DNA from 2 places in the Streptomyces sp. NPDC005438 genome. Region 2 is predicted to be linked to the other one. Evidence: riboswitches for the same ligand, from Rfam matches in the RefSeq annotation. Region 2 holds a riboswitch; the other holds the start of a gene.

Region 1 (14,966 bases), on a different contig from region 2:
GCTCCCCGGGAGTGGGCGCCGACATGTGGATCATGGGCCTGGCGCTCTCCGGCTTCGGCACCATCCTCGGCTCGGTCAACTTCATCACCACCATCATCTGTATGCGGGCGCCGGGCCTGACCATGTTCCGTATGCCGATCTTCACCTGGAACGTGCTGCTCACCGGTGTGCTGGTGCTGCTGGCCTTCCCGGTGCTGGCCGCCGCGCTGTTCGCCCTGGAGGCGGACCGTAAGTTCGGGGCACACGTCTTCGACGCCGCCAACGGCGGCGCGTTGCTGTGGCAACACCTGTTCTGGTTCTTCGGCCATCCCGAGGTGTACATCATCGCGTTGCCGTTCTTCGGCATCGTCTCCGAGGTCATCCCGGTCTTCAGCCGCAAGCCGATGTTCGGCTACATCGGTCTGGTGGCCGCCACCATCGGTATCGCCGGTCTGTCGGTGACCGTGTGGGCGCACCACATGTACGTCACCGGAGGGGTGTTGCTGCCCTTCTTCTCGTTCATGACCTTCCTGATCGCGGTGCCCACAGGGGTGAAGTTCTTCAACTGGATCGGCACCATGTGGAAGGGGTCACTCAGTTTCGAGACACCGATGCTGTGGACCGTGGGCTTCCTGATCACCTTCCTGTTCGGTGGTCTGACCGGCGTCATCCTGGCCTCGCCGCCGCTGGACTTCCACGTGTCGGACACCTACTTCGTGGTGGCCCACTTCCACTACGTGGTCTTCGGCACCGTGGTGTTCGCGATGTTCGCCGGGTTCCACTTCTGGTGGCCCAAGTTCACCGGCAAGATGCTGGACGAGCGGCTGGGCAAGATCACCTTCTGGACCCTGTTCATCGGCTTCCACGGCACCTTCCTGGTGCAGCACTGGCTGGGCACCGAGGGTATGGTCCGTCGGTACGCCGACTACCTCGCGGCGGACAACCTGACCGCGCTGAACACGGTCTCCACCATCAGCTCGTTCCTGCTGGGCCTGTCGATCCTGCCGTTCTTCTACAACATCTGGAAGACCGCCAAGTACGGCAAGCCGGTGGAGGTCGACGACCCCTGGGGCTACGGCCGTTCGCTGGAGTGGGCGACCTCCTGCCCGCCCCCGAGGCACAACTTCCTCACCCTGCCCCGTATCCGCTCCGAATCCCCCGCCTTCGACCTCCACCACCCGGAGATCGCCGAGCAGGACCAACTGGAGAACACCCACGCGGGCGAGAAGGCGCTGGCCGGCGGCAAGGAGGGCGACAAGTGAAGTTCCAGGGCAAGCTGTTCGTCGGGCTGGCCGTCTTCGTCCTCGCGGTCGCCATCGTCTACGGGCTGTGGTCCAAGGAGCCGGTGGGCACCACCGCGCTGTTCCTGGCCTTCGGGCTGACCCTCATGATCGGCTACTACCTCTGGTTCACCGCGCGTCGGGTCGACGTCGGGGCGCAGGACAACGAGGACGCCGACGTGGCGGACGACGCCGGCGAGTTGGGGTTCTTCAGCCCCCACAGCTGGCAGCCCCTGGTGCTGGGCCTCGGCGGGGCCTTCGCCTTCCTGGGCGTGGTCTTCGACTGGTGGCTGCTGTACTTCTCCCTGCCGCTGCTGCTGATCGGCGTCTTCGGCTGGGTCTTCGAGTACTACCACGGTGAGAACCAGAACCAGTGACAGCACGGGTCCCGCGCCCCCACGGGCGGGACCGGCACGGTAGGGCCCCGGAGTGATCCGGGGCCCTACCCGTTTGTACGCGCTTGCCGGGCCGTGGGCCGGAGTTCTTCCTAACGTGGCCGCATGAGCCACAGAGCACATCGCCGGAAGGCCATAGCCAGCGCCCTGATACTGGCGCCCCTGGCGGCGGGGCTGACCTCGTGCGGCGACTCCTCCCACCCGCAGTCCGCCGAACCGTACGACGCGGTCGACCAGGTCGACATGAGCGCCCCCGACAACAGTCGGACCGTGGACTCCAGCAAGCCGCTGGTGGTGACCGCGAAGGGCGAGGACCGAATATCCGACGTGGTGGCTCAGGACGCCTCCGGGCGTCATCTGGCGGGCCGCCTCAACCGGGACGGGACCCGTTGGCACAGCACCGGACCGCTGGCCGCCGGGGTGAGCTACACGGTCCGGGTCAGCACCGAGACCGACGGTGGAGCCCCCGGCCAGCGCGTACTGCGCTTCCGCACCAAGCCGGCCACGGAGGACCGCCTCAAGGTGTCCTTCGGACCCAAGTCGGGGGAGTACGGGGTCGCTCAGCCCCTCACCGCCAAGCTGAGCCAGCCGGTGCGCAACCGTCAGGAGCGCCGCACGGTCGAGCAGGCCCTCAAGGTCGAGTCCACCCCCGCCGTCCAGGGCGGCTGGCACTGGGTCGACGGCAAGGAGGTCCGCTTCCGGCCCCGCGAGTACTGGCCGGCCCACACCAAGGTGACCGTACGGTCCACCCTGGACGGGGTACGCGTCCGTCACGGACTGCGTGGCGGGGAGAGCAAGCCGCTGTCCCTGACCATCGGGGAACGGGTCGAGGCGACAGCCGACGCCGGCAGCCACCAGATGCTGTTCAAGAAGAACGGCAAGGTCATCAGGAAGATACCGATCACCACCGGCAAGGCCGGCTTCCGTACCCGTACCGGCACCAAGGTCGTCCTGGAGAAGCAGGCGTTCGTACGGATGCGCGGCACCAGCGTGGGCATCGCCGAGGGCAGCGCCGACTCCTACGACCTGCCGGTGCACTGGGCCACCCGGCTCACCTGGAGCGGGGAGTACGTCCACGCCGCCCCCTGGTCCGTGGGTTCCCAGGGCGCGGACAACGTCAGCCACGGATGCACCGGGATGAGTACCGAGAACGCCAAGTGGTTCTTCGACCACGTCCGACCCGGCGATCCGATCACCCACCGCAACACCGAGGGCGAGCCGATGACCGGGTTCGACAACGGCTTCGGCGACTGGAACGTCAGCTGGGAGAAGTGGAAGGAGGGCAGCGCCCTCGGGGACCACGGAAAGTCACACCGGGCACCCGGGGCATCCGCCAGGCTCCAACCCGAGCTGTGACCGGCGGGGCCGCGCGCGGTTCCCGCGCTCCCGCCCCAGACGGGTCGCCCCGCCCGAGCGGCGGGGCGGCCGGGACGGTGACCGTCCACCCTCCTCCGGGCGGTCACCGTCCACCTCTGCGCGGGCCCTCTCTGCGGGCGTCACCGCCCGGAGGGGGTCAGGCCTCGGCCAACTCGCGGCTGCCGCGCAGCAGCTGGGCCAGGCCGTCGGCCAGGGCCACCGGGTCGATGGGGTGCGAGACCGCCGCCTCGGCCCGGCTCCAGGTCGCCAGCCAGGCGTCCTGGGGGCGTCCGATCAGCAGCATCACCGGCGGGCAGTTGAAGATCTCGTCCTTGATCTGACGGCACACCCCCATGCCGCCGGCCGGCACCGCCTCGCCGTCCAGCACACAGACGTCCACCTTCAGCTCCTCCAGGGTGCTCAGCACCGCGGGCATGGTGGCGCACTCCACGTACTCGACCTCGGGCACGTCCCCGGCGGGCCGCCGCCCGACCGCCAGCCGCACCTGCTCGCGGGTGTTGGCGTCGTCGCTGTAGACCAGCACCGTGGCGGTCCGCTGCATTGGTTCCTCCTGGAGTTGGGCCCTACAGACACGGCATCGGGTCAGGGAGCCGATGCCTCGGATGCTACTTGGTCACCCCCGGGGCCGACAGCGCCGCCCCACCCCCGGTGGGCGGGCGCGGGGGCGCCGTCGGGGAGGGTGTGCCGGTCACCCCGACGGCGACCGCGAGCGGGGCGCGCGAGGCCCCGACGCGCCCCGACGCGCCTCCCGCGAGGGTGGCCGACGCCGGTGCCCGACGCGGGCGTGGAGGGGGACCGCCACCGGGGTCGCCGGCAAGTCGAATGACCTTGCCGGGCGGGGTGTTTGAGCTGACCAGAGGGCATGGACACACCGAAGAGCACCCCCCGGAGTGAGGGCGGGATAAGGGACCGACATAATGTCGGTCGTGGCGACAGCAACAGCAGTAGACACCGGGCACGCGCACCCCTCGGTCAACCGACCGAACCTCACCAGCGTCGGAACCATCATCTGGTTGAGTTCCGAGCTGATGTTCTTCGCGGCCCTCTTCGCGATGTACTTCACCCTGCGGTCGGTGACGGGTTCCGAGTACTGGAAGGAGCAGGCCGATCTGCTCAACCTTCCGTTCTCGCTGACCAACACCACGATCCTGGTCCTCTCCTCGCTCACCTGCCAGCTCGGCGTGTTCGCCGCCGAGCGCGGTGACGTGAAGAAGCTGCGGATGTGGTTCATCGTCACCTTCGTCATGGGGTCCGTCTTCATCGGAGGTCAGGTCTTCGAGTACACGGAGCTGGTCGAGCACGAGGGCCTGTCCCTCTCCTCGGACCCGTACGGCTCGGTGTTCTACCTGACCACCGGCTTCCACGGGCTCCATGTGACGGGAGGGTTGATCGCGTTCCTGTTCGTCCTCGGTCGGACGTACATGGCGCGGCGCTTCACCCATCACCAGGCCACCGCGGCCATCGTCGTGTCCTACTACTGGCACTTCGTCGATGTCGTGTGGATCGGCCTGTTCGCCACCATCTACCTGATCAAGTAGTGGCTCGGGCCCGACCTGACGGGCTTGACGGCCAAGCAGCAGTCAAGAAGCAGCCAGAAGCATCGACGCAGAAGATCCTGACACCGGGGTAATCCGTGAAAAAGCTCTCCGCACGACGGCGCCATCCGCTGGCGGCGCTCGTCGTCCTACTCTTCGCGCTGGCGGTCACCGGGGGGCTGTACGCCGCTTTCTCCCCCGCCGGTGAGGCGAAGGCCGAGAACACCTCGGCACAGTCCACCGCCATCGAGGAGGGCAAGAAGCTCTACGCCGTCGGCTGCGCCAGCTGCCACGGGACCGGCGGACAGGGCACCACCGACGGCCCCAGCCTGGTCGGCGTCGGTGCCGCGGCGGTGGACTTCCAGGTCTCCACCGGCCGGATGCCCGCCCAGCAGCAGGGCCCCCAGGCGCCGAAGAAGAAGAAGGCGTACGACCAGGCCGAGACCGACCAGCTCGCCGCCTACATCGCCTCCCTCGGCAGTGGACCCGCGGTGCCCGAGAAGGGCCAGTACAACCCGGAGGGCGCGGACATCGCCCGGGGTGGCGAGCTGTTCCGCAACAACTGCGCGCAGTGCCACAACTTCACCGGTGAGGGCGGCGCCCTCACCCACGGCAAGTCCGCTCCCGACCTCGGCGACGTGGACGCCAAGCACGTGTACGAGGCCATGTTGACCGGCCCCCAGAACATGCCGTCCTTCCCCGACACGGTGCTCAAGCCGAAGGACAAGAAGGACGTCATCGCCTACCTGAAGAAGGTCAACAGCAAGGAGTCCGAGACCCCCGGTGGCTTCAACCTGGGCGGCTTCGGTCCGGTCAGCGAGGGTCTGTTCGGCTGGGTCTTCGGACTGGGCGCCCTCGTCGCCGTCGCGGTCTGGGTCGCGGCGCGGACCGCAAAGGCGAAGAAGTCATGAGTAGCGAGACTGGATCCCACAACGTGTCTGACGACAACCTGCCCGAGGCGCAGGACCAGGCCCCGGGCACGGTGGCGACCAAGGACGGCGACCCCTTCGCCGATCCGGGTCTGCCTCCGCACGAGCACCGCGTCCAGGACATCGACGAGCAGGCCGCCAAGCGCTCCGAGCGCACCGTGGCCCTGCTGTTCCTGATCTCGATGGTGGCCACCGTCGGGTTCATCGCCTCGTTCGTGGCCTTCCCGATCGACAAGATCATCCACGTCTGGCCGTTGGGCAACATCAGCGCGCTGAACTTCTCGCTGGGACTGTGCCTCGGGGTGGCCCTGCTGGGCATCGGCGGCGGCGCCGTGCACTGGGCGCGCACCCTGATGTCGGACCACGAGATGGTCGACGAGCGGCACCCGATCTCGGCCGAGCCCGAGGTGCGGAGCAAGGTCTTCGAGGACTTCAGGGAAGGTGCCCAGGAGTCGGCGCTCGGTCGCCGCAAGCTGATCCGCACCACGATGTTCGGCGCCCTGGCGCTGCTGCCGCTGTCCGGCCTGGTGCTGCTGCGTGACCTGGGCCCGCTGCCCAAGAACAAGCTCCGGCACACCATGTGGGAGAAGGGCAAGCTGCTCGTCAACGAGAACACCAACGAGCCGCTGCGTCCCGAGGACATCTCCGTGGGCTCCCTGACGTTCGCCCGGCCCGAGGGGCTGGAGCACGACGACGAGGACTTCAACAAGGAGATCGCCAAGGCGGCCCTGATGCTCGTACGGTTGGAGCCGAAGGACATCAAGGACAAGCGGGAGCTGGACTGGTCCCACGAGGGCATCGTGGCCTACTCCAAGATCTGCACCCACGTGGGGTGTCCGGTCAGCCTCTACGAGCAGCAGACGCACCACGTGCTGTGCCCCTGCCACCAGTCGACCTTCGACCTCTCCGACGGGGCCAAGGTCATCTTCGGCCCGGCCGGGCACGCGCTGCCGCAGCTGCGGATCAGCGTCAACAAGGACGGCTATCTCGAAGCGCAGGACGACTTCGCGGAGCCGGTTGGCCCGAGCTTCTGGGAGCGCGGATGAGTAACGCAACCGACAACAGGCAGAAGCCCGCGGCCGGCGAACGGGTGGCCGACTGGGCCGACGGCCGGCTGGGCATCTACACCCTGGCCCGCACGCAGATGCGGAAGATCTTCCCGGACCACTGGTCCTTCATGTTGGGCGAGATCTGCCTCTATAGCTTCATCATCATCATCCTCACCGGCGTCTACCTCACCCTGTTCTTCAACCCGAGCATGGGCGAGATCGAGTACCACGGCGCCTACGTCCCGATGCAGGGCGTGCGGATGTCGGAGGCGTACGCCTCCACCCTGGACATCAACTTCGAGGTCCGTGGCGGTCTGCTGATCCGGCAGATCCACCACTGGGCGGCGCTGGTGTTCCTCGCCGGCATGTTCGTCCACATGATGCGGGTGTTCTTCACCGGCGCGTTCCGCAAGCCGCGTGAGCTGAACTGGCTGTTCGGCTTCCTGCTGTTCGTGCTGGGCATGTTCACCGGGTTCACCGGCTACTCGCTGCCGGACGACCTGCTGTCCGGTACCGGTGTCCGGTTCATGGAGGGCGCGATCCTCTCCATGCCGGTGGTCGGCACCTACGTGGCGATGTTCCTGTTCGGCGGGGAGTTCCCCGGACACGACGTGATCCCACGGTTCTTCGCCGCGCACGTGCTGCTGTTGCCGGGCATCATGCTGGGCCTGTTGGTGGCCCACCTGATCCTGGTCTTCTACCACAAGCACACCCAGTTCGCCGGGCCCGGCCGCACCAACAAGAACGTGGTCGGAATGCCGTTGCTGCCGGTGTACATGGCCAAGGCCGGCGGCTTCTTCTTCCTGGTCTTCGGGGTGATCGCGGTGATCGCCGCGACCTTCACCATCAACCCGATCTGGGTGCTGGGGCCGTACCGACCGGACCACGTGTCCACCAACGCCCAACCCGACTGGTACATGGGCTTCTCCGAGGGACTGATCCGGTCCATGCCGGGCTGGGAGGTCAACCTCTGGGGCCACACCCTGATCCTCGGGGTGTTCATCCCGCTGATGATCTTCCCCCTGGTGCTCGCCACCATCGCGGTGTACCCGTTCATCGAGTCCTGGGTCACCGGCGACAAGCGGGAGCACCACCTGCTGGACCGGCCCCGGAACGCCCCGACCCGTACCGCCTTCGGCGCCGCGTGGATCAGCTGGTACTTCGTGATGCTGGTCGGTGGCGGCAACGACCTGTGGGCCACCCACTTCCACCTGTCGATCAACGCGATCACCTGGTTCGTACGGATCGGCTTCTTCGTGGTGCCGGTCGTGGTGTTCGTCATCACCCGGCGGATCTGTCTGGGCCTCCAGCGCCGGGACAAGGAGAAGGTCCTGCACGGGAGGGAGTCCGGCATCATCAAGCGGCTCCCGCACGGCGAGTTCATCGAGGTGCACGAGCCCCTGTCGCAGGAGCAGCGCCACACCCTCACCGCCCACCAGCAGTACCAGCCGCTGGAGGTCGGCGAGGAGGCCGACGAGAACGGGGTGCGCCGCAAGGTCGGCCCGGCCACCAGGCTCCGCGCCCGGCTGTCCCGGGGCTACTACGGCGACCACGCCCAGGTCTCCAAGCCCACCGTGGAGGAGTACGAGGAGATCACCAGCGGCCACGGCCACCACTGATCCCCCGACCCACTCGACCCGGGCCCGGTCACCCCTCCTCGCGAGGGGCGGCCGGGCCCCGTCGTGTGCCCGGACTCCCCGGGGCACGACGGGGAGCCCCCCGCTGCGGACCGGGTGCCCGACGGGTGCCGCCGTGCCGGGTGCCGGTGGATAGTCTTGCGCCCACGGGTGTGTGTCCCGTGTCTTCCACCGACCCCAGGAGTACCCCATGAGCAGCTTGGTGCCCCCCGCAGGAGGCGACACCACGGCGGCCCGGTCCTGGCCCGACCTGCTGGGCGCGCTGCTGGCCGGTAGGGACCTCAGCGCGGAGGACACCGCCTGGGCCATGGACCGGGTGATGAGCGGTGAGGCCACCGGCGCCCAGATCGCCGGCTTCGCGGTGGCCCTGCGGGCCAAGGGTGAGACGGTGGAGGAGATCACCGGCCTGGTGCGCACCATGTACGAGCACGCCTCCACCATCGAGGTGCCGGGCCCCGCCGTGGACATCGTGGGTACCGGGGGAGACCGGGCCCGTACCGTCAACATCTCCACCATGTCCGCGATCGTGGTCGCCGGCACCGGGGCCACCGTGGTCAAGCACGGCAACCGCGCCGCCTCCTCGGCCAGCGGCGCCTCGGACGTGCTGGAGAAGCTGGGCGTCAACCTGGAACTGCCGGTGGACCGGGTCGCCCCGGTGGCCGCCGAAGCCGGGATCACCTTCTGCTTCGCGGTCCGCTTCCATCCCGCGCTGCGCCATGTGGCCGCCGCGCGGCGGGAGTTGGGGGTACCGACCTTCTTCAACTTCCTGGGACCGCTCACCAACCCCGCCCGGGTGCGGGCCCAGGCCACCGGGGTCGCGGACGCCCGGATGGCCCCGATCCTGGCCGGGGTACTGGCGGCCCGGGGTTCCTCCGCCCTGGTCTTCCGGGGCGACGACGGGCTGGACGAACTGACCACCACCGCGACCTCCACGGTGTGGGAGGTGCGGGAGGGGCAGGTGCGCCAGCAGAGCTTCGACCCCCGCGACGTGGGTCTGGAACTGGTGCCGGTGGAGGCCCTGCGGGGCGCGGACGCCGCGTACAACGCCGACGTCGCCCGCAGGTTGCTGGACGGGGAGCGCGGCCCGGTGCGGGACGCGGTGCTGCTGAACTCCGCCGCCGCGCTCACCTCCCTGGAACCGGCCGACGGGCCGCTGGAGGAGCGCCTCGCCTCGGGGATGGCGAAGGCCGCCGACTCCCTGGACTCGGGGGCGGCGAAGGCCGCCCTGGAGCGCTGGGTGAGGGCCAGTCACCACTGACGCGGAGCGCCGGCCCGGGGGAGTGCTTCCCCGGGCCGTTCCCGTCCCGGCCCGCCCCCACCGCCGTACGCCGTGGGGGCGGGCCGTGCCGCGTCCGGGCTCGTCCCGGGTGTGACCAAGCCCTCGCCGTCCGGGGGAAGGACGCCGGTTTCCGGCATACCGCCGCTGTGGCATACTCGCGGCAGGTCACGAGCGACAGCGATCAAGGCCCCGGCCCGCTGTCCGGCAACCCTCCGTCCGTGGCGGGGTGCCCCGGGTGATGACCGGGCCGTACGACAGCAGGGTCTACGGCAAGCGCGGACCCCTCGCACACTCCAGGGGTCCTGGTGACGAGGGAGATTCCCGTGAGCAAGCGAATGTCCTAGGCCTGACGCGCCCCCGCTCGGTTTCCGGCGACCGTACGCCGAAGGTGCCGAGCCACTGGTTCGCCTCAGGCCCGTTCACCCGGCCCGCCCCTCGTGGTCGCGGCCGTCTCCCTCCTCGTACGCCCGCCTCGTGGGCCGCCTCCGCCCTCGCGTGGACGCCGCCCGCCGCTCCACAGGAGTTATGTCATGCCTTTTGTTGATTCCTCCGCCGTGCTCTCCGCCTCCGCCCCGTCCACCGTGGAGTGTGACAACGAGGCCCAACCGGCCGTACTGGGCCGGGGGGTGAGGGTGCCGCTGGTGACCGGTGGCGAGGTGGAGTACGCCGCCCTGGACTACGCGGCCAGCGCCCCCGCCCTCCGGCGGGTGTGGGACGAGGTCGCCGCGTACGCCCCGTACTACGCCAGCGTCCACCGGGGTGCCGGCTACCTCTCCCAGCTGTCCACCGACCTGTACGAGCGCAGCCGCCGGACCGTGCGGGACTTCCTGCGCTGCCGCGACGAGGACCAGTTGGTGTTCACCCGCTCCACCACCGACTCCCTCAACCTGCTGGCCTCCGCCCTGCCGGCCGACACCCGGGTGTGGGTGTTCGAGACCGAGCACCACGCCTCGCTGCTGCCCTGGAGCGCCCACCCCACCACCGTGCTGGCGGTACCCCGCTCCGCCCGGCAGGCCGTCGAACAGCTCCGGGAGGCGCTCGCCGAGGCCCCCGAGGGACCCAAGCTGCTGTGCGTCACCGGGGCGTCCAACGTCACCGGAGAGGTCTGGCCGGTACGGGAGCTGACCGAGGTGGCGCACCGCCACGGGGCCCGAGTGGTCCTGGACGCCGCCCAGTTGGTGCCGCACCACCCGGTGGACGTCCGCGCCTGGGACGTGGACTGGATCGCCTTCTCCGGCCACAAGCTGTACGCCCCCTTCGGCGCCGGGGTGCTCGCCGGCCGCGCCGACTGGCTGGCCGAGGCCGAGCCCTACCTGGCCGGGGGAGGGGCCAGCGCCCAGGTGGCCAGGGGCGAGGACGGAACCCTGGAGGTCACCTGGCGGGAGGGGGAGGCCCGCCACGAGGCCGGTTCCCCCAACGTCATCGGCGCCTACTCCATCGCCGCCGCCTGCCGGGCCCTGGAGGACATCGGCTTCCCCGCCCTGGTCACCCGGGAGCGGGAGTTGCTGGAGCGGCTGCGTTCCGGTCTGGCGCGGGTGCCCGGGGTGCGGCAACTGTCGCTGTTCGGCGAGGAGTCGGACACCGGGCGGGTGGGGGTGCTGTCCTTCGTGGTGGACGGCTGGAACAGCTCCCACCTGGCCGCCGCCCTGTCCGCCGAGTACGGCATCGGGGTCCGGGACGGGCTGTTCTGCGCCCACCCCCTGCTGCGGCACCTGCTGGGCGCGGACCAGGGCGTCTCCGCCGAGTGCGGTGCCCCCGAGGGAGGGGCCGACGCCACCTCGCTGAACGCCGTGCGGGTCAGCTTCGGCGTCGGCACCCCCGACGAGCACGTGGACCGACTGGTGGCCGCCGTGGACGAGTTGGTGCGGCGGGGCGCCCGGTGGAGCTACCACACCGAGAACGGCCGCTGCGTCCCGGACAGTGACGCCGGGGCCCGTGGCGCGGAGCGCTGAGCGGCTGGGCGTTGGGGGGGCGTACCGGGGCGGCGCGTCTCGCGGCGGGGGTTACGGGGCGTGGTGGCCCTCGCGGTCAGCGACGTACCGGGGCTGCTTCCCGGTTTCCCCGGGCGCCGTCCACGGGCCCACGGCCCGGTACGGAGCCGCCCGGGGTGACGGCACCGGAACGCGGTCGCCGACCCCTCGGGAGCCGAACGGCGCCCCGGTCACCGCTGAGGGCGGGTGCCGGCCCGAGGGACCCGGGTCAGGCGTCCAGCCCGATGGCGAACGCCGCCTCCAGGTCGTGCTGGGAGTAGGTGCGGAAGGCGATGTGGGTCTCGGTGGACTGCACCCCGGGCACCTTGCTGATCCGTCCGGGGATCACGTCGGCCAGGTCGTCGTGGCGGGCCACCCGTACCAGCGCGATCAGATCGTGGGCTCCGGTCACCGAGTACACCTCGCTGACCCCCTCCAGCGCGGCGATCTGCTCGGCGATCTCCGGGATGCGGTCGGTGCTGGTCCTGATGAGCACGATCGAAGTGATCACGGGGTCTCCTCCCAAGGCGGTCCGCTCACTCTAGACTCACCGCCCACCCGGCCCGGGCTCAGGCGGCGCCTCGGGGTGACGCCGGCGGAACACCACCGCGTAGGCCAGTCCGAGGGCGAAGCCGATCACATGGGTGAGGTAGGCGACCCCGGGGGCCTGGCTGTCCGCGCGTACGGCCAGCGACTGGAGCACCACCCAGAACACCAGCACCATCCAGGCCGGGAACCGCAGCGGCAGGAACAGCAGGAACGGGAACACACTGGTGACCCGGTGCCGGGGGAACAGCCAGAGGAAGACGCCCAGCACCCCGGAGATGGAGCCGGAGGCGCCCACCAGGGTCTGGGTGGAGTCGGGGTACACGGCCGCGTAGCTCAGCATGGTGCAGCAGCCCACGGTCAGGTAGCAGGCGAGAAACCGCCAGCGGCCCAGCCGCTGTTCCACCAGCCCGCCGAACACCGACAGGAACAGCAGGTTGCCCAGCAGGTGGATCCAGTTGCCGTGCAGGAACAGCGCCGACAGGGGGGTCAGCAGGGTCTCGGGCTGGTGACCGTTCCACAGTTCGTGGGGCACCAGCCCCCAGCGGTGGAAGTACGCCGACTGGGTCTCCCACAGGTCCCGCCCGGTGCCGTACGCCGGGAAGAAGCCGGACGCCGGGCCGAGCAGGAAGCTCAGCCCGCAGACGGCCATCAGCCCCCGGGTGATCAGGGGGCGGGCCCGTGTCGGCCGGCCGCCCCGGGGGGAGTGGAGGGTGTCCGGCTGAGGTGTGGACCGGGCGGGGTCGTGGCGTGTGGGGGGCGTGGTGGACATGGGCGGATCATGACGGTCGCGACGCGGAGGAGCCCGCTCGACACACGCCGACCGCCGCAGGTCGTAAGGTGACCCCCAACGCCGCGCGTACCGTCACCACCGGTTCACCGGCCACACCAATGGGGAGTGACGGCCCGCCCCCGGGGTGCACCCCCACCCCCACGGCAGGCCCACGGGGAGACTCCGCGTCGAAGAGGCAGAAGGACGACAGCATGACGATCCCCCGCTCCGTACGAGCCCCTCGTCCCGGCCGTCCGTCGGGTCTCCGACCCGCCCGTGGTGACGCGCCCCGGACCGGCGGGGACGCGGTGCGTGCCTCGGCGGAGGGGACCGACGCGCTCGGTGTGGCGGGACATCCGGCGCGCCCCGGCTCGTGGGTGTAGTCGGTCAGGTCGATCAGGCGGGAGTGCGCGGTCATGGATGAGTCGGGCGGCGAGGCGGAGACCTCACGGGAGGAGCTGGGCCGTCCGTTGCCGGAGAAGGTCCGCCGCAAGGTGGTGGCCCTGGCCGGGGACGCCCTGGGCGACCTCACGCTGACCGAACTCCCGGCCCCCCTGCGGCAGTACGCCCGGTTCACCCCGCAGCGCCGCATCAAGTTCGGCGCCCACGCCATCGCGACCGCCCTGGAACAGGAACCGGTCTTCCGCCAGCGGATCGCCAGCCGGCTCAGGGAGCAGCTGCCGGAACTCACCCAGGCCCTGGAGTCCGGCCCGGCACCGGCCGCCGCCGACCCGGTGGACGTGGCGGCGGTCGCCTACGTGCTGCGCCCCGGGGACTGGGTGAAGCTGGTGAGCGCCGCCGGCGAGGAGGCCCAGCGCGCCCAGGCGGAGCGGGCCGGCGAGGCGGCCGAACGGGAACTGGCGCGGCTGCGCGAGGAGCTGACCGAGGCCCGGGGCGCGGCGCGCCAGGAGCAGGAGAGGCACCGCCGGGAACTGGAGACGCTGCGCAAGGAACTGGAGGCCACCCAGCGGAAGTTGCGCAGCGCCCAGAGCGACGTGCGCCGGGGCGAGGCGGCACTGCGCAAGGCGCGGGCCGAGGTGGACTCGGTGCGGTCCCAGGGGCAGACGGCCACGGCGGCGGCCGAGGGGGAGGCCCGGCGGCTACGGGCCCGACTGGCCGAGGCCGAGTCGACTCTGGAGGCCTCCCGGCGTGCGGCCCGGGAGGGGCGCAGCGTGGCGGACATGCGGCTGCGGCTGCTGTTGGACACCGTGTTGGAGGCCGCGACCGGACTGCGTCGGGAGTTGGCGCTGCCCCCGGTGGAGAGCCGGCCGGCGGAGACGGTGGACGCGGTGGCCCCGGAGCGGATGACGCCGAAGGACGTGGCTGCCCGGGCGCTGTCGGAGGACGACCCGGAGCTGTTGGACCAGTTGCTGGCCCTGCCGCAGTCCCATCTGGTGGTGGACGGCTACAACGTCACCAAGACCGGCTACCCCCAACTCCCCCTGGAGAAGCAGCGGTTGCGGCTGTTGGGCGGACTGTCGGCGCTGGCCGCCCAGTCCGGCGCGGAGGTCACCTGTGTCTTCGACGGCGCGGAGCTGGCCGCCCCGGTGCTGTTGGCCCCGCCCCGGGGAGTGCGGGTGCTGTTCTCCCAGCCGGGGCAGACGGCCGACGAGTTGATCCGGCGGCTGGTGCGGGCCGAACCTCCCGGCCGTCCGGTGGTGGTGGCCTCCACCGACCGCGAGGTGGCGGACGGGGTCGCGGCGGCGGGGGCCCGCCCGGTGGCGTCGGCGCTGTTGTTGCGGAGGCTGGGTCGTACCTGACGGGCGCTGTCCGGCGGGGTGTTCGACCCGTTTCGTCCCGGCCGGTGGGTGCCGTTCCCCCGGTTCCGTGGAGTCGTCCGGGGTCTCCCGCGTGGGGTGCTGGAGCGGCTTGCCCGGATGGGCGGACGGCCAAACTTCGGCGGCTGACGGCCCGTTGGGGCCGGTGTGGCCACGGCCCGGGTTGTCCGTTTCGTTCCCACGGAACGTCAACTGGCCGTCGCACACCGTGTGATGTTGGCAAAGAATGCTCGCGGCGCCCCAGTTTTTCCCTCGAAAGATTTGATCCGATCTACGAGCCGTGGCTAGTGTCTGGCCCGAAACCTTCGCGCGGTTGATCATCCAACGGGGATGACAGCGAAGGCCCGCCGAATCCACGGACCTTGACGGTCCTGGAGCCGGGGCAGCGGATGCCCGGCAGGCGGCTGAGGAAGAAGGAGATCGCCCCAGTGGCGTCCCAC
Region 2 (14,966 bases):
CGCCACATCCGGGTACGGCACCCGGAAGTACTCCGCCGGCGTGAACATCGCCCGCCGTACCCGGGCACAGCGGGCCACCGGCAGTTCGGCGCCCGTCGAGATCCGACGGAACCGTTCCAGGGCCCCCGGGTCGTACCCCCGACCCGCCGCCAGCCCCAACCAGCGGGAGTCCGTCAGGAGGTAGACCACACCGTTGCGGCCGGGAACACGGGCCAGGCAGGCGTCCAGCAGGACACCGGGAACGCTCGCCGGATCGGCCTCGTCCAGCAGGCCCAGCGCCAGGGTCACCGCGCTCCTCCCGCGGGTCAGCGGGACCCCGGGCTCCCTCTCGGGCGTCGAGCCGTCCGTTGTCCGCACCGTGGTCCACCTTCGCGGAGTGACGCTCCGCCCCTGGCGGGGCGCTTCGCCGGCAAGAATAGGCGTTACGCGGCTTTTCCACCCGTTCGAGAGGGCACCCCTTCCGGCCGGGGACACCCCTCCCCAACCGCCACCCCCATCGCCACCCCCGCCCCTCGGCACCCCCTGCCACGGCCCCCGCCGGCTTCCCGGGCGAGAGGGTCCGGCGGCGGCACCCCGAGGGGGCGGGCCCCCCGACCTCGCACCCTCCGGGTGGGCGGCCCGGCTCGCCACGAGCGGCCGAGGCGGCGGAAAGGTCAGGCCGGGCGGGCCGGGCCGGCAAGCTCGGCGCGGAGCCGCATCGGGATACCCCAGCACGGGGCAGGCCCTCGACCTCGCTCGGCGAACCCCGGGGCGGACCATCACGTTCCGGTCACCTTCGACGATTCCGAAGGGCGTACCAACCCCCTCCGCCGACCAGGAGTGTTCCCCTCACGGCAGGTGCGCCCGAAGACCATGGGCGTTGACATGCTCACGGCGCCACCGGGACGCTGGGCCCCGCCAAGCACTCCTGCGTACCGCGACCGAGCGGTCACGCACCGACCAAGGAGAGCCATGAACCGCAAAGCCCTCGTCGCGGCGGGTGCGGGTCTCGCCCTGCTGACCCCCCTGGCACCGGCCGCCGCATCGGCCGTCCAGGGCCAGGACGCCAAGCCCACCGCCCGAAGCCAGGACGGGCCCAGCGCTCAGGCCATCAGTCGCGCCACGGTCATCAAGCGGGCCAAGACCTGGTTGACCGCCAACAACGGCTCCCAGGTGCCCTACAGCCAGAGCAAGACCTTCCAGGGCTACCGCACCGACTGCTCCGGCTACGCCTCCATGGCGCTGAAGTACGGCAAGCCGGGCACCAACACCGTGGGCCTGGCGACCAGCGACTTCACCTCGAAGATCAAGATGGCCAACCTGAAGAAGGGTGACCTGGTCATCGACGCCAAGGGCAGCAACACCACCCGTCACGTGGTGATCTTCGAGAAGTGGACCAGCTCGGCGAAGAACAAGTACTGGGCCTACGAGCAGCGTGGCGGTCACGGCACCGACCACCGCAAGCTCACCTACGGCCTCGGCAGTGACGAGTTCGACGCCTACCGCCCCAAGAAGTACTGAGCGGGACCCCGAGAAAACCACCGCACCACTCGACCGAGGGGGCGGCCCGGAACCACTTCCGGGCCGCCCCCTCGGTCCTGCCTCCTCCCGCCACGGGCCGCCCCCGGAGCGATGCCCCCGGCCCGTGTCACGTCCGTGGCACCCGCGCCCGTCTGGTGGCTGTCAGCGGAACGAGCCGAGGAGGACGGAACGACGACCGCACGGCAGACCGGCCGGCCACCGCGTGGGGGTACCACGGCCCGCGCCCGGCGGACGCCCGAGGGGCCACCGACCCAACAGCGCGCGGACGGCCACCCGAAGAAGCCACCCCGGGCACCCCACCGGCACGCGCCGTGCCGTATCAACGCCGAAGGGCGGCACCCCGGTTGAGGGGTGCCGCCCTTCGGGTCACGGCGGACGCCGATCCATCCCGGAGAGGGTGGATCAGAAGCCCATGTCGCCGCCCATGCCACCGGTCGGGTCGCCGGCGCCGGCGGCCTGCTTCTCCGGCTTGTCGGCGATGACGGCCTCGGTGGTGAGGAACAGCGCCGCGATGGAGGCCGCGTTCTGCAGAGCGGAACGGGTCACCTTGGCGGGGTCGATGATGCCCTCGGTGACCATGTCCACGTACTCGCCGGTGGCCGCGTTCAGGCCGTGGCCGACGGTCAGGTTGCGCACCTTCTCCGTCACCACACCGCCTTCCAGGCCGGCGTTGACGGCGATCTGCTTCAGCGGGGCCTCCAGGGCGAGCTTGACGGCCTGCGCGCCGGTCGCCTCGTCACCCTCCAGCTCCAGCTTCTCGAACACCGAGGTGGCCTGCAGCAGGGCCACGCCACCACCGGCGACGATGCCCTCCTCGACGGCGGCCTTGGCGTTGCGCACCGCGTCCTCGATGCGGTGCTTGCGCTCCTTCAGCTCCACCTCGGTGGCGGCACCGGCCTTGATGACGGCCACGCCGCCGGCCAGCTTCGCCAGACGCTCCTGGAGCTTCTCGCGGTCGTAGTCCGAGTCGGAGTTCTCGATCTCGGCGCGGATCTGGTTGACCCGGCCCTGGACCTGCTCGCTGTCGCCGGAGCCGTCGACGATGGTGGTCTCGTCGCGGGTGATGACGACCTTGCGGGCGCGGCCCAGCAGCTCCAGACCGGCGTTCTCCAGCTTGAGGCCGACCTCCTCGGAGATGACCTGGCCACCGGTGAGGATGGCGATGTCACCGAGCATGGCCTTGCGGCGGTCGCCGAAGCCGGGGGCCTTGACGGCCACGGACTTGAAGGTGCCGCGGATCTTGTTGACCACCAGGGTGGACAGGGCCTCGCCCTCGACGTCCTCGGCGATGATCAGCAGCGGCTTGCCCGACTGCATGACCTTCTCCAGCAGCGGAAGGAGGTCCTTCACGTTGCCGATCTTGGAGTTGACGATGAGGATGTAGGGGTCCTCCAGCTCCGCCTCCATCCGCTCCATGTCGGTGGCGAAGTAGGCGGAGATGTAGCCCTTGTCGAAGCGCATACCCTCGGTGAGTTCCAGCTCCAGACCGAAGGTCTGGGACTCCTCGACGGTGATGACGCCTTCCTTGCCGACCTTGTCCATGGCCTCGGCGATCAGCTCGCCGATCTGGGCGTCGCCGGCGGAGATGGAGGCGGTGGAGGCGATCTGCTCCTTGGTCTCGACCTCCTTGGCCTGCTCCAGCAGGGCCTCGGAGACGCGCTCGACGGCGGCCTCGATACCCCGCTTGAGGGCCATCGGGTTGGCGCCCGCGGCGACGTTCCGCAGGCCTTCCTTCACCAGCGCCTGGGCCAGGACGGTCGCGGTGGTGGTGCCGTCACCGGCGACGTCGTCGGTCTTCTTGGCGACCTCCTTGACCAGCTCGGCGCCGATCTTCTCGTAGGAGTCCTCAAGCTCGATCTCCTTGGCGATGGAGACACCGTCGTTGGTGATGGTGGGGGCGCCCCACTTCTTCTCCAACACGACGTTCCGGCCCTTGGGGCCGAGGGTGACCTTGACGGCGTCAGCGAGCTGGTTCATACCGCGCTCAAGGCCGCGCCGTGCCTCCTCGTCGAACGCGATGATCTTGGCCATGTGAAGGGTCCTCCCTGGAGGGTCCCTCCCATACCGACGGCCCGGCCCGGACGGCGCCCACACTCGGGCACCCCCTGCGAGGACCACGGGGGAGGTTGGGTTCGATACGGACCGCGCTGGCGCCCGCGACGGACGGCCCACAACCCGGGCGGTTCCTTGCTCCCACCCGGTTCGCCGGCCTCACCGACCCGGTCCTTCTTTGTCACTCTCACTCGCAGAGTGCTAACGCCAATGATTAGCACTCGCCCCCCGAGAGTGCAAGCGCCTCCCGGTACGCGCACGCGTGAGGACCCGCACCCCGTGGGTGCGGGTCCTCAACTCACGCAGTGTGGCCGACGCTTGGGACATGGGGGCGCGCCAGGTCGCCTCTCAGGTCAGTGACGTCTCAGCCGGTGGCGTTCAGCCGGTCACGCGGACCATGTCCGCCTGCGGCCCCTTCTGCCCCTGCGAGATCTCGAACTCGACTCGCTGACCTTCTTCCAGGGTGCGGTAGCCGTCCATCTGGATCGCGCTGTAGTGGACGAACACGTCCGCACCACCGTCGACCGCGATGAAGCCGTACCCCTTCTCCGCGTTGAACCACTTGACGGTGCCCTGAGCCATGCCTAACTCCCCTATTACTGGCCCTTGCGCGGGTCAGCACTTCGCGGACCCGGGTCAGACCTCACCTCCGGCGTACCGAAAAGGCCCGCCAGAACTGTCGACCGCGGCTGAATGTATCTGGACGGGAGCCCGCTGCAACAGGTCGTCGCGGCGAGCAAATCCAGTCACCCGGCGATAGCGGAAACCCCCAAAGAGCGGATAAGTAGGGCAGATTGGGCCGGACAATTAAGCCTTTCTCGGCAATCCCGGCAAGCAATTCCCTCGGAAGTTCACCGGGAACGCGTAACCCTCTTCCGTCGCAGCGTGGACACTTGACCGCTCCGCGTACGGAAGCCCCCACCCTACCCGCCCTCCGAACATGCGATGAACATGCGACGACCCCCTCCATCACCTGGAATGGAGGGGGTCGTTCCCCAAGTGAAACGATGATCCCGAAGAATGCGATCTCCGCGACAACGGCCGAATCCTTATGCTTGCCGCGTCGCCAAATGGGCAGCCGCCTCTCACCCTTCCGTCCACCGGTGCCGCGAGAGGCCCGAACAGCCGCCCCGCACAGCACCAGCACCGGCCCGCGAGCGCCCGGCGAGGTACCGGAAGGGGCTCAGCAGCCCCCGGCGACCGCCGGAATGATGGAGATCCCGGCCCCGTCCGGCGTGGGGGTCTCCAGGCCGTCGGAGAACCGCACGTCGTCGTCGTTCACATAGACGTTCACAAAGCGGCGCAGCTTTCCCGAATCGTCCAGAACGCGGGCCCCGATACCGGTGTGCCGCCGATCAAGATCGGACAGCACCTCGGACAGGGTCGTCCCCTCGGCCGACACCTCGGCCTGGCCGTCGGTGTAGGTGCGCAGAATGGTCGGAATACGAACGGTGACGCTCATCGAAAAGCTCCCTTGGTCTGTCCTGGGGTGAGTCTGCACCCGGGTTCGGTCCTGTCTGGGCAGCGCGCCCGGGCCGCCGCGTACGCCCTTCCACGAGCGGCCCGGCGCGGTACGAACGGCGGTTCTCGGCGACCGCGGTGGTCAGGAGAGCCCCGCCGCGCGGAAGGCCTCCAGGTCGGGGCGGATCGTGGCGGTCGGGCCGCTGTCGGAGACCGCGTTCAGCGTCTTCAGCCCGTCACCGGTGTTCAGCACCACCGTGGTGAGCGACGGGTCCAGTCGCCCCTCCTCGATCAGCCTGCGGGTCACGCCCACCGTCACACCGCCGGCGGTCTCCGCGAAGATCCCCTCGGTACGGGCCAGCTGCCGGATCGCGTCCACGATCCGCGCGTCGTCCACGTCCTCCACCGCGCCGCCGGTACGGCGGGCGATGTCCAGCACATAGGGGCCGTCCGCCGGGTTGCCGATGGCCAGCGACTTGGCGATGGTGTCCGGCTTCACCGGCCGTACCACCTCGTGGCCGTCCTTGAAGGCCCGCGACACCGGGGAGCAGCCCTCCGCCTGGGCGCCGAAGATCCGGTACGGCCGGTCCTCCACCAGGCCCAGGCGCACCAGCTCCTTCAACCCCTTGTCGATCTTGGTGAGTTGGGAGCCGGAGGCGATCGGCACCACGATCTGGTCCGGCAGCCGCCAGCCCAGCTGCTCGCAGATCTCGTAGGCCAGGGTCTTGGAGCCCTCCCCGTAGTACGGGCGGAGGTTGACGTTCACGAAGCCCCAGCCCTCGCCAAGCGGGTCGCCGATCAGCTCGGAACAGAAGCGGTTGACGTCGTCGTAGTTGCCCTCGATGCCGACCAGGTCACCCCCGTACACCGCCGCCATCACGACCTTGCCCTCCTCCAGGTCGTGCGGGATGAACACACACGACCGGAAGCCGGCACGGGCCGCCGCCGCGCCCACCGCGCCGGCCAGGTTGCCGGTGGAGGAACACGACAGGGTGGTGAAGCCGAAGGCGCGCGCCGCCTCCACCGCGATGGCGACCACGCGGTCCTTGAACGAGTGGGTGGGGTTGCCCGAGTCGTCCTTCACGTGCAGTTCCCCGGTCACCCCCAGTTCGGCGGCCAGCCGGTCGGCCCGTACCAGCGGGGTGAAACCGGGGTTGAGGTTGGGCTTGGCGGCCACGTCCGCCGGGACGGGCAGCAGCGGGGCGTACCGCCAGATGCTGTGGGGGCCGGACTCGATGCGGCGCCGCAGTTCCTCCGGGTCGCCCTCGGGCAGCTCGTAGGCGACCTCCAGTGGGCCGAAGCAGGAGCCGCAGGCGAAGATCGGGCCCAGCGGGAAACGTTCCCCGCACTCACGACAGGACAGCGCGGCGGCGGGCCCCAGGTCGACGGAGGTGGCGGAGGTGGTGGTCTTTTCGGCAGCTTGCACAGCCATGAAGGCGAGGCCCTTTCTCCTCATCTTCCCCGTGACGTATCTCGCCTACGGGCCGGAATTGGCACCTTCCCCACGACCACCTCAGGAGGGACGACCACCGGCGTGCGGCTGGCGGTCCCACCTGTGCGGCCCTGCCGGACCACGTCGCGGGAGGGTTGCCGGGGCTTCAACGGGCCGTTCCCTCTGCCCCTCTGGATGAGCGGTATGGCACCGGCGGGCCGACCGCCGGGCGTTTGTCCCCGACCCCGGAAGCTGGAGGGGTCAGGCATTGCCCAGACTGTAACCGAAGCCGGGGAAGACCGAACAAGACGTCCGAACACCGAGATACGACACGAGACGGACCCCAGACCGGGGCACGGAAGGGGAGCGCACGGTGCTGCCAGAGGTACGACGATGGCTGACCGAACGGTCCTGGTCGGTGACCGACCGGTCGACCGAACAGCTGCTGGCCGCCAAACGGGCGGCCGGCCCCCGGGGCACCGTGTCCGTCGTACTCCCCGCCCTCAACGAGGAGCACACCGTCGGGGACATCGTCACCACCATCCGTCAGCGGCTGATGACCGACACCTGCCCGCTGGTCGACGAACTGGTGGTGATGGACTCCGGCTCCACCGACCACACCGCGAAGGTCGCCGCCGAGGCGGGCGCCCGGGTGGTCGCCCGGGACGAGGTGCTGCCCGGCCTGCCCGCCCACCCCGGCAAGGGCGAGGTGCTGTGGCGGTCGCTGATGGCCACCCGTGGCGAGGTCATCGCCTACGTGGACGCCGACCTGCGCGACTTCTCCCCCGCGTTCGTCACCGGCATCGTCGGGCCACTGCTGACCGACCCCGGGCTCCAACTGGTACGGGCCACCTACGACCGGCCCCTGGAACTGGACGGCGTCCCCCTGACCGAACGCGGAGGACGGGTCACCGAACTCGTCGCCCGCCCCCTGATCAACCTGCACTGGCCCCGGCTCGCCGGCTTCGTCCAGCCGCTCGGAGGGGAGTACGCCGCCCGCCGCGAACTGCTGGAGCGGCTCCCCTTCCCGGTCGGCTACGGCGTGGAACTCGGCCTCCTCATCGACAGCCTCCACCTGGTCGGCTTGGACGCCCTCGCCCAGGTCGACGTCGGTACCCGGCGCCACCGCCACCAGGACGACCAGGCCCTCGGGCGGATGGCCGCCGCCATCTACCAGACCGCGCGCCGACGGCTCACCGACGAGCCACGGCACCTGCCCCACACCGCCCTCGTACAGTTCCGGCGCGCCACCGACGGCACCCCCCTGCCGACCACCCACCAGCTCAACACCGAGGAACGGCCCCCCATGGCCAGCGTCCCGGAGTACGCGGCCCGCCGAGCCGCCTAGGGTGCGCCGCTCGGATCCCCGCGAGGCGCGCGTGCGGCGTCACCGGGCGCACCGCACCTCGCCGCGTTGAGGCGGTGGCGGTCGGAGTCGTCGTGGCGCCGCATCGACTCCGCCTCCGCCCTGCCGTGTCCCAGGGCCCACGACACCAGAAGGCGCTCCCTGATCTCCCGAGATCCAAACGACCCACCCCGACCCGGCCCCCGTGGCGACGGCTCTACGTCGGGGAGGGCCGACGCGGTACGCGGGGCCGGGCGTCGAACGGTCGCGAGACCCTGGGGCGGCCGGGGCACGGTCGGGACATCGGCCACCCCGGGCAGGCCCGACCCTTCGCGGCACCGGCCGGGGCAGGGTCACGGCCACCCCGGGGCCGGGCAGCTACGGCACCTTGGCCGGACGCCGTCCCGGCACGGGGGCCCGTAGACCCGACGGCAGGTCAACGGGGCTCGCGATACCGGCGGTTGGGGCTCCGGGGGTGCCCCGTACCGGCCCGCCCCTCAGGGGCCCGTACCTCCTCCGTACTCCACTTCTTCGGCCGCGCACCGGCCCCGCCCGAGCGCGGCGGCCCATCGGCGAGACCTCGGTCGCACTGATCAGCTGTCTGGTTTGCCGGGAACCTCACCGGGCTAGGCATCCCCCCATGCCCCACCCCACTCACGCCCCGCCCGAGCACGGCTCGCCCCTCCTGGTCGCCTCCAACCGGGGCCCGGTCAGCTACTCCACCGCCGAGGACGGCACTCTCAGTGCCCGGCGCGGAGGGGGCGGACTGGTCTCCGGGCTCAGCGCCATCGACCCCGAGGCCGGCGCGGTCTGGGTGTGCGCCGCCCTCAGCGACGCCGACCGGCTCGCCGCGGCACGCTCCGGCGGGCGGCTCGACCCCGCCGACACCGGCGGGCAGGCGGTACGCATGGTGGACATCGACCCCGAGGTCTTCCGCGACGCCTACGACCAGATCGCCAACTCGGTGCTGTGGTTCGTGCACCACATGCTCTACCAGACCCCCCTGGAACCCGCCTTCGACAGCGACTTCGCCGGACAGTGGGCCTCCTACGAGCGGTACAACCGGGCCTTCGCCGAGACCCTGGCCCAGGAGGCCGCCGAGGGCGCGACGGTACTGGTGCAGGACTACCACCTCACCCTCACCCCCGGGATGCTCCGGGCCCTCCGCCCCGACCTGCGCGTGGGTCACTTCTCCCACACCCCCTGGGCGCCCCCGGACTACTTCCGTATGCTCCCCGCCCGGCAGGCCGAGGCCGTACTGCGCGGTGTCCTGGGCGCCGACCGCGCCGCCTTCCTCACCCCCCGCTGGGCGTCCGCCTTCGTCGACTGCTGCGTCCAACTGCTCGGCGCCCGCGAGGAGGGCCGGCCCGCGCTCCCCACCCTCCACGGCGGCCCCGGGGAGCCGGTGGACACCTCCTCCTGGACCGTGACCCTCGACGGGCACACCACCCGGATCGGCGTCCACGGACTGGGCGCCGACGCCACCTTCCTGCGCGAACGGGCCGCCCGCCCCGACGTGGACGAACGCCGCCAGGCCCTGCGCGAGCAGATCGGCCACACCCCCGAGGGCGCCCCCCGGCACACCGTCGTACGGGTGGACCGCACCGAACTGTCCAAGAACATCGTCCGGGGCCTGCACGCCTACCGCCGGCTGCTGACCGACCGACCCGAGTGGCGCGAACGGGTCGTCCACCTCGCCTTCGCCTACCCCTCCCGCCAGGACCTCGCCCTCTACCGCTCCTACACCGAGGAGGTCTCCCGGGTCGCCGAGGAGATCAACTCCGCCTTCGGTACGGACGGTTGGACGCCGGTGCTCCTGCACGTCCGCGACGACTTCGCCCGCTCCCTGGCCGCCTACCAGCTCGCCGACGTCGCCCTGGTCAACCCCATCCGCGACGGCATGAACCTGGTCGCCAAGGAGGTGCCCGTACTCTCCGAACGGGGCTGTGCCCTGGTCCTCTCCCAGGAGGCCGGCGCCCACGAGGAGTTGGGACGGTACGCCCTGGTGGTCAACCCCTACGACATCACCGGTACGGCCGACGCCCTGCACACCGCCCTCACCATGGACGACGCCGAGCGCCGCGACCGCTGCGCCCACCTCGTCGAGGCGGCCACCGCCCTTCCGCCCACCGAGTGGTTCCTTCAGCAACTCCAGGCCCTGCGGGGGTAGGGAGGAGGACGGTAGGGGACGGGGGCGGCGCCCGGTGGCCGCTGGGTGGGCCGGGCGTGAGAGGCGGTGGTTCGCCGGCGGTGGGCGGGGCGGGTGGCCGCGCGGGGAGATCTCGGGGGTGCCCTCCGGGCTCACCGTGGGTGGAGTCGCGGTGCGGGGCGGGGCGGTTCACGGCGTTCGGACACCTCCAGCCTGTGGATAACTCTCCCGCCAGGCCACGCCCACCCCTGGGGCGCTATGGGCACTTTCAGGCGTTAAGTGGCTGGGCCGTTCACGCCAGTTGGCCGGTTGCCCCCGGGCCCGAGCCCTCTGTTCCACGGCCCCCACCGCCCACCTGTGGATAACTTCGGGGGTTTTTGGTGGGTGGGTGATGATGGGTGGTGCCGCGGTGATCTCCGTTCGTGCACCGTGCGGGCTCGTTGTGACCGGTTGCCTTCGCTTCCTTGGTGAGGGGCCTCTCTTCGCGTGGAGGGGCACCTTTCCGTGGGGGGTGGGGGTGGTGTCGTGGACAGCGGGTGGAGCGGGGGTCGTCTACGCCTGGGGGCCGGTTTGTGCGCACCCTCGGGCGTCTCGGAGGAGGTGGTGGAGGGTGGGCTTGGGGGGAAAGGGGGGCCGGGGAAAATCCCCCACAACCAAACCCAACCCACCCCGTTGCCCAGCCACCAGCCCGACACCAGCCCGCCGCCCCGACTCCCGGCCCCCACCCCCCATCGCACTCCCGCACCCCACCCACACCACGCGGGCCGCCAACGGCGCGCTCTCCCACCCCACCGCACCCCACTGTCGCCCCGCCCCCACACACAAACAGGCCGGGGCTTGGGTGAGGCGCGGTGGCGCCTCACCCAAGCCCCGGCCAGGGTCTTTCACAGAACCGACCCCGGGCCACGGCCCGAGAGTCACCCGGACGCAGCCCGGAGGTCAGTTCCTCAGCCCGGCAGCGGGCTGAGGACCCGCCGGACTACTCCACGAAGTAGGTGGGGTTGGGCAGCTTGTAGCCCTTCTTGGCGTGACCGCCGTCGAGGTCGGACTGCTGGTCGCCGAAGTTGCCGACGATGTGGAAGCCCTTGTCCTCCAGGTGCTCACGGGTGCCGGCCTTGTACTCGACGGTGCTGCACTCCCACTTGGCGGGGGTGGCGCAGTGGTCGAGGTAGGACGGCGGGTTGGCCTTGTCCTTGGTGAAGACGTGGCTCTTGTCGAGCTTGGTGTCGAAGCCGACCTTCTCCAGGTTCTTCACGGCCGGCTTGCGCAGGTCCTCGGACAGGCCGGTGAGGAAGAAGATCTCGACGCCGCGCTTCTTGGCGTACTCCACCAGCTCCGGCATACCGAACACGGCGGGCCGGTCGGCCTTGGAGACGTACTCGTTCCAGGTCTCCTCGTCGAAGGTGTAGTTGGTGGAGCGCTCGTAGTCGAAGCTCAGCAGCGAGGTGTCGTCGATGTCGAGCACCAGGGCCGGCTTGCCGTGGCGGTGGTGCTTGCCGTGCTGGGTGGCCTGGCGGATGTCCTTCTTGGCCTCGTGCTGGACGCGCGCCAGGTCCTTGGCGTAGTCGCTGTCCGGGGAGGAGGTCCAGGTGCCGTCGTCGTCCTGCTCGGCACCGTAGTAGTCGTCGATCTCCCCCACCAGCTTGCCGATGTTGTACGGCTCGGTGCTGTGGGTGGGGTTGGCGCCGCCGTCGGCGCTGGCCGCGCCGGAGCCGTACAGCACCGCGCCGGTGAGCACACAGGCGCTGGCCGCGCCGGCGATCTTGAGGGACTTGCGCATGGGTGGGCCTTTCGTGTGGGGAACCGCGCCGGCGGGGTCGAGGCGGTGAGTGACGGTGCCGTCCCTCGCCGTGTCTACGCGGGTCACATGACGTGCCCCTCTCTTCTATCGACGTGCACATGTCCACCACAACCCCCGACGCCGGGCGGAGTTGTCAAGAGAGTGCCAAAGACGGGGCCCCTACCGGTACGACCAGCCCCGACCGCCCGTCCGCCAACTCCCCTCGGAAATCCCGTACGAGGGCCGGAAGCCACCCCGGCACAGCCCTCGCCCCCTCCCCCGCGCGGCGCCGCGCTCCTCAGTCCCCCAACGTTTCGGCGATCCGCTCCAGCAGTTCGGCCACCCCCTCCGGGCCGTCAACCACCAGGTCGGCGCGGTCGTTGAGCGCGGTGACCTCGGGGTTGCCGGCGCTGACCAGGGTGCCCCGCACGGTACCGGCGGCGCGGAGGCCCAGCAGGGCGTCGTAGGCGGGGAGGTCACCGAGGTCGTCGCCGCCGTAGACCACGGCGCGGGCGCCGGTGGAGGTGACGAGGTCGGTGAGGGCCTGGCCCTTGTCGGCGCCGGGTGGGCGCAGTTCCAGGACCAACCGCCCGGGTTCCAGGCGCAGTTGGTGGGCCCGCGCGAGCTGGTGCAGCGGGCCCTCCAAGGCGGTGAAGGCGGCGGTGGGGTGCTGGGCGCGGCGGGTGTGGACGGCGAGGGCGTGGCCCTTGTCCTCGATGTGTACGCCCGGGTCGGTGTCGGACCGCCGCAGCAGGGCGGGGAGTTCATGGCGGAGGGCCTCCACCCCGGGGTGGGGCGGGGGGAGGGTGAGGTGGCCGTGGTGCCAGCGTTCGGCTCCGTAGGCGCCGAGGACGGTGACGCCGCTCAGCTCGGGGTGGTCGGTGAGCCGGGCGTTCTGGGCGGCGGTTTGGGCGGGCCGGCCGGTGATGAGGGCGAGGGTGCCGATCCGGGGGGCGAGGCGGATCAGGGCGTCGACGGCGCGGGGGTGGGCCCGGGCCTGGTCGGGGTCGTCGACGATGGGGGCGAGGGTGCCGTCGAAGTCGAGGGCGATCAGGGCGTGTCGGGGGTCGCTGAGCAGGGCGTCGAGGCCCTGGCGTCCTTCGGCGGTGGTGGGGGCGGGCGGGGCTGGCTGGGGTGACATCTGCGGGCCTCGGGCGTGGTGGGTGGTCAGCGGCTGTCGCGGTGGCGTTGGCGGCGGGCGCGGAGGCGGTGGACGGTGTGGGGCGCGTGGGCGAGGGCCCGGGGGTCGTCCAGGAGGGCGTTGAGGAGTTGGTAGTAGCGGGTCGGGGAGAGGCCGAGCCGTTCCCGGATGGCGCGTTCCCTGGCGCCGGGGTGGGGCCAGTTGTGGCCGGCGAGGTCGAGTACGGCGCGGTCGGTGTCGGTGAGCTGGGGGCGGTCGGGTGGGGGCGCGGCGTGGTGGGTGTCGGGTTCCCGGCTCATGGGGCAAAGGTAGTCGGCGGGTGTGACGTCGGGGGTGTGTTGGGCATTCCTACGGTCTACACCTCGGCTCCCCTCCCCCGGTCGGGAGTACCGGGGCGAACCGAGAGAAGGGAAGGTCGACGTATGGCCGCCGTGGCGAGTCGCACGAGGGACGAGATCGGGTCGCAACCGGAGTGCTGGTTGCGGGCGGCGGAGGAGGCCGCGGGGTTCGGTCCGGCCCTGCCGCGTCCCGGGGAGCGGGTGGCGGTGACCGGGTGCGGTACCTCGTGGTTCGTGGCCCAGTCGTACGCGGCGTTGCGGGAGGCGTCGGGGCAGGGTGTGACGGACGCGTTCGCGGCGTCGGAGTTCCCGTTGTCCCGTGGCTACGACCGGGTGGTGGCGGTGACCCGGTCGGGGACGACGACCGAGGTGTTGGAGTTGTTGGCGGCCTTGGAGGAGCGGGGTGGGAGGGGGGCGCGGGACCGCCTGGTGGTGTTGACGGCGGATCCGGGGTCGCCGGTGGTGGGCGCGGCGGGCCGGGTGGCGGTGTTGGAGTACGCGGACGAGCGGTCGGTGGTGCAGACGCGGTTCGCCACCTCGGCGTTGGTGTTCCTTCGGGCGGGGTTGGAGCGGCACGGGGGGTTGCCGTCGGGGGTGGGGTCGGTGGCGGAGGCGGTGGTGGACGCGGAGTCGGCGGTGTCGGCGGTGTTGCCGTCGGAGGTGGTGGGGGCGGGGCAGTGGACGTTTCTGGGGCGGGGGTGGACGTACGGGCTGGCTCTGGAGGCGGCGTTGAAGTCGCGGGAGGCGGCGGGGGCGTGGACGGAGGCGTATCCGGCGATGGAGTACCGCCATGGTCCGATCGCGGTGGCCGAACCGGGGCGGGTGGTCTGGGTGTTGGGCGAGGCGCCGGCGGGTCTGCGGGACGAGGTGGAGCGGTTGGGGGGCGTGGTGGTGGCCGACAGCGGGCCGGAGGGGTGGGATCCGTTGGCGGATCTGGTGCGGGCGCAGGGTCTGGCGGTGGCGTTGGCGGAGGCCCGGGGGCTGGATGTGGACCGTCCGAGGAACCTGACGCGGAGTGTGGTGCTGGGCTGAGGCGTTCCCGGGCCCGGTCATGCTCCTGACCACGCGGGGTGTGACCGGGGTCGGGGTCCCTCGTACGGGCCCTCGCCGCCTGGTGAGGTGGCGCCCCCGTCGACGTGGCGTCCGCCCGTGGTCCCTCGCGGGTCCCGGGTGGGCGCCCGTTCGCGGTCGGGCGGGGTTCCATGGGCGGTCCGTCGGCGCCCGATCGGGGTGCGGCCGGTATGCGCACGGCGCTCGTACGGGGTTCGCCCGGAACGGGGTGGAGGTGTGTGGGTGGGGCGGAGGATCCCTAAGTGGACTAGACCTGTAGTCGGCTTCGGGTGAGACTGTGCGGGTGAGTTCCTATGTCATCGCCCTGGATGTCGGCGGTACCGGCATGAAGGCCGCCCTGCTGTCCCCGGACTACCGGGTACTGCACGAGGAACGCCGGCCCACCGGACGGGAGGCCGGGCCGGCCGAGGTCGTGGAGCGGGTGCTGTCCTTCGCCGCGGACCTGCGGACGCGGGGCCGGGACCTGTTCGGCGAGGAACCGGCGGCCTGCGGGGTGGGGGTGCCCGGGGTGCTGGACGAGGAGGCGGGAGTGGCCGTCTTCGCCGCCAACCTCGGGTGGCGGGACGTACCCCTGCGCCGCCTGCTTCGGGAGCGGCTGGAGGACCGCGTACCGGTCGCCCTCGCCCACGACGTACGGCTGGGCGGGCTGGCCGAGGGCCGCCTGGGAGCCGGGAAG

What was found. Region 2 has a riboswitch for S-adenosylmethionine ahead of thrC (threonine synthase). Riboswitches for the same ligand answer to the same signal wherever they lie in the genome.
Region 1: linked by a shared signal. The riboswitch ahead of ABZT14_RS09020 (aminotransferase class V-fold PLP-dependent enzyme) and the one ahead of thrC (threonine synthase) in region 2 are both predicted to bind S-adenosylmethionine.

Annotation. Positions count from the first base shown of each region.
Region 1 covers NZ_JBEXEP010000003.1:168,306-183,271, forward strand. The annotation lists gene ctaD (cytochrome c oxidase subunit I) at 1-1,241, shown strand, start outside; gene ABZT14_RS08980 (cytochrome c oxidase subunit 4) at 1,238-1,636, shown strand; gene ABZT14_RS08985 (Ig-like domain-containing protein) at 1,760-3,010, shown strand; gene ABZT14_RS08990 (hypothetical protein) at 3,168-3,572, opposite strand; gene ABZT14_RS08995 (heme-copper oxidase subunit III) at 3,949-4,569, shown strand; gene ABZT14_RS09000 (c-type cytochrome) at 4,665-5,477, shown strand; gene ABZT14_RS09005 (Rieske 2Fe-2S domain-containing protein) at 5,474-6,541, shown strand; gene ABZT14_RS09010 (cytochrome bc complex cytochrome b subunit) at 6,538-8,163, shown strand; gene trpD (anthranilate phosphoribosyltransferase) at 8,372-9,439, shown strand; SAM riboswitch class IV at 9,624-9,742, shown strand; gene ABZT14_RS09020 (aminotransferase class V-fold PLP-dependent enzyme) at 9,991-11,412, shown strand; gene ABZT14_RS09025 (Lrp/AsnC ligand binding domain-containing protein) at 11,660-11,941, opposite strand; gene ABZT14_RS09030 (rhomboid family intramembrane serine protease) at 11,978-12,748, opposite strand; gene ABZT14_RS09035 (NYN domain-containing protein) at 13,165-14,508, shown strand; gene ABZT14_RS09040 (NlpC/P60 family protein) at 14,955-14,966, shown strand, end outside.
Region 2 covers NZ_JBEXEP010000001.1:328,552-343,517, reverse strand. The annotation lists gene ABZT14_RS01360 (SpoIIE family protein phosphatase) at 1-288, opposite strand, end outside; gene ABZT14_RS01355 (hypothetical protein) at 952-1,500, shown strand; gene groL (chaperonin GroEL) at 1,924-3,552, opposite strand; gene ABZT14_RS01345 (cold-shock protein) at 3,952-4,155, opposite strand; gene ABZT14_RS01340 (MoaD/ThiS family protein) at 4,757-5,035, opposite strand; gene thrC (threonine synthase) at 5,177-6,466, opposite strand; SAM riboswitch class I at 6,484-6,668, opposite strand; gene ABZT14_RS01330 (glucosyl-3-phosphoglycerate synthase) at 6,840-7,814, shown strand; gene ABZT14_RS01325 (trehalose-6-phosphate synthase) at 8,452-9,981, shown strand; gene ABZT14_RS01320 (HAD family acid phosphatase) at 10,940-11,740, opposite strand; gene otsB (trehalose-phosphatase) at 12,039-12,881, opposite strand; gene ABZT14_RS01310 (DUF3263 domain-containing protein) at 12,908-13,180, opposite strand; gene ABZT14_RS01305 (SIS domain-containing protein) at 13,304-14,251, shown strand; gene ABZT14_RS01300 (ROK family protein) at 14,616-14,966, shown strand, end outside.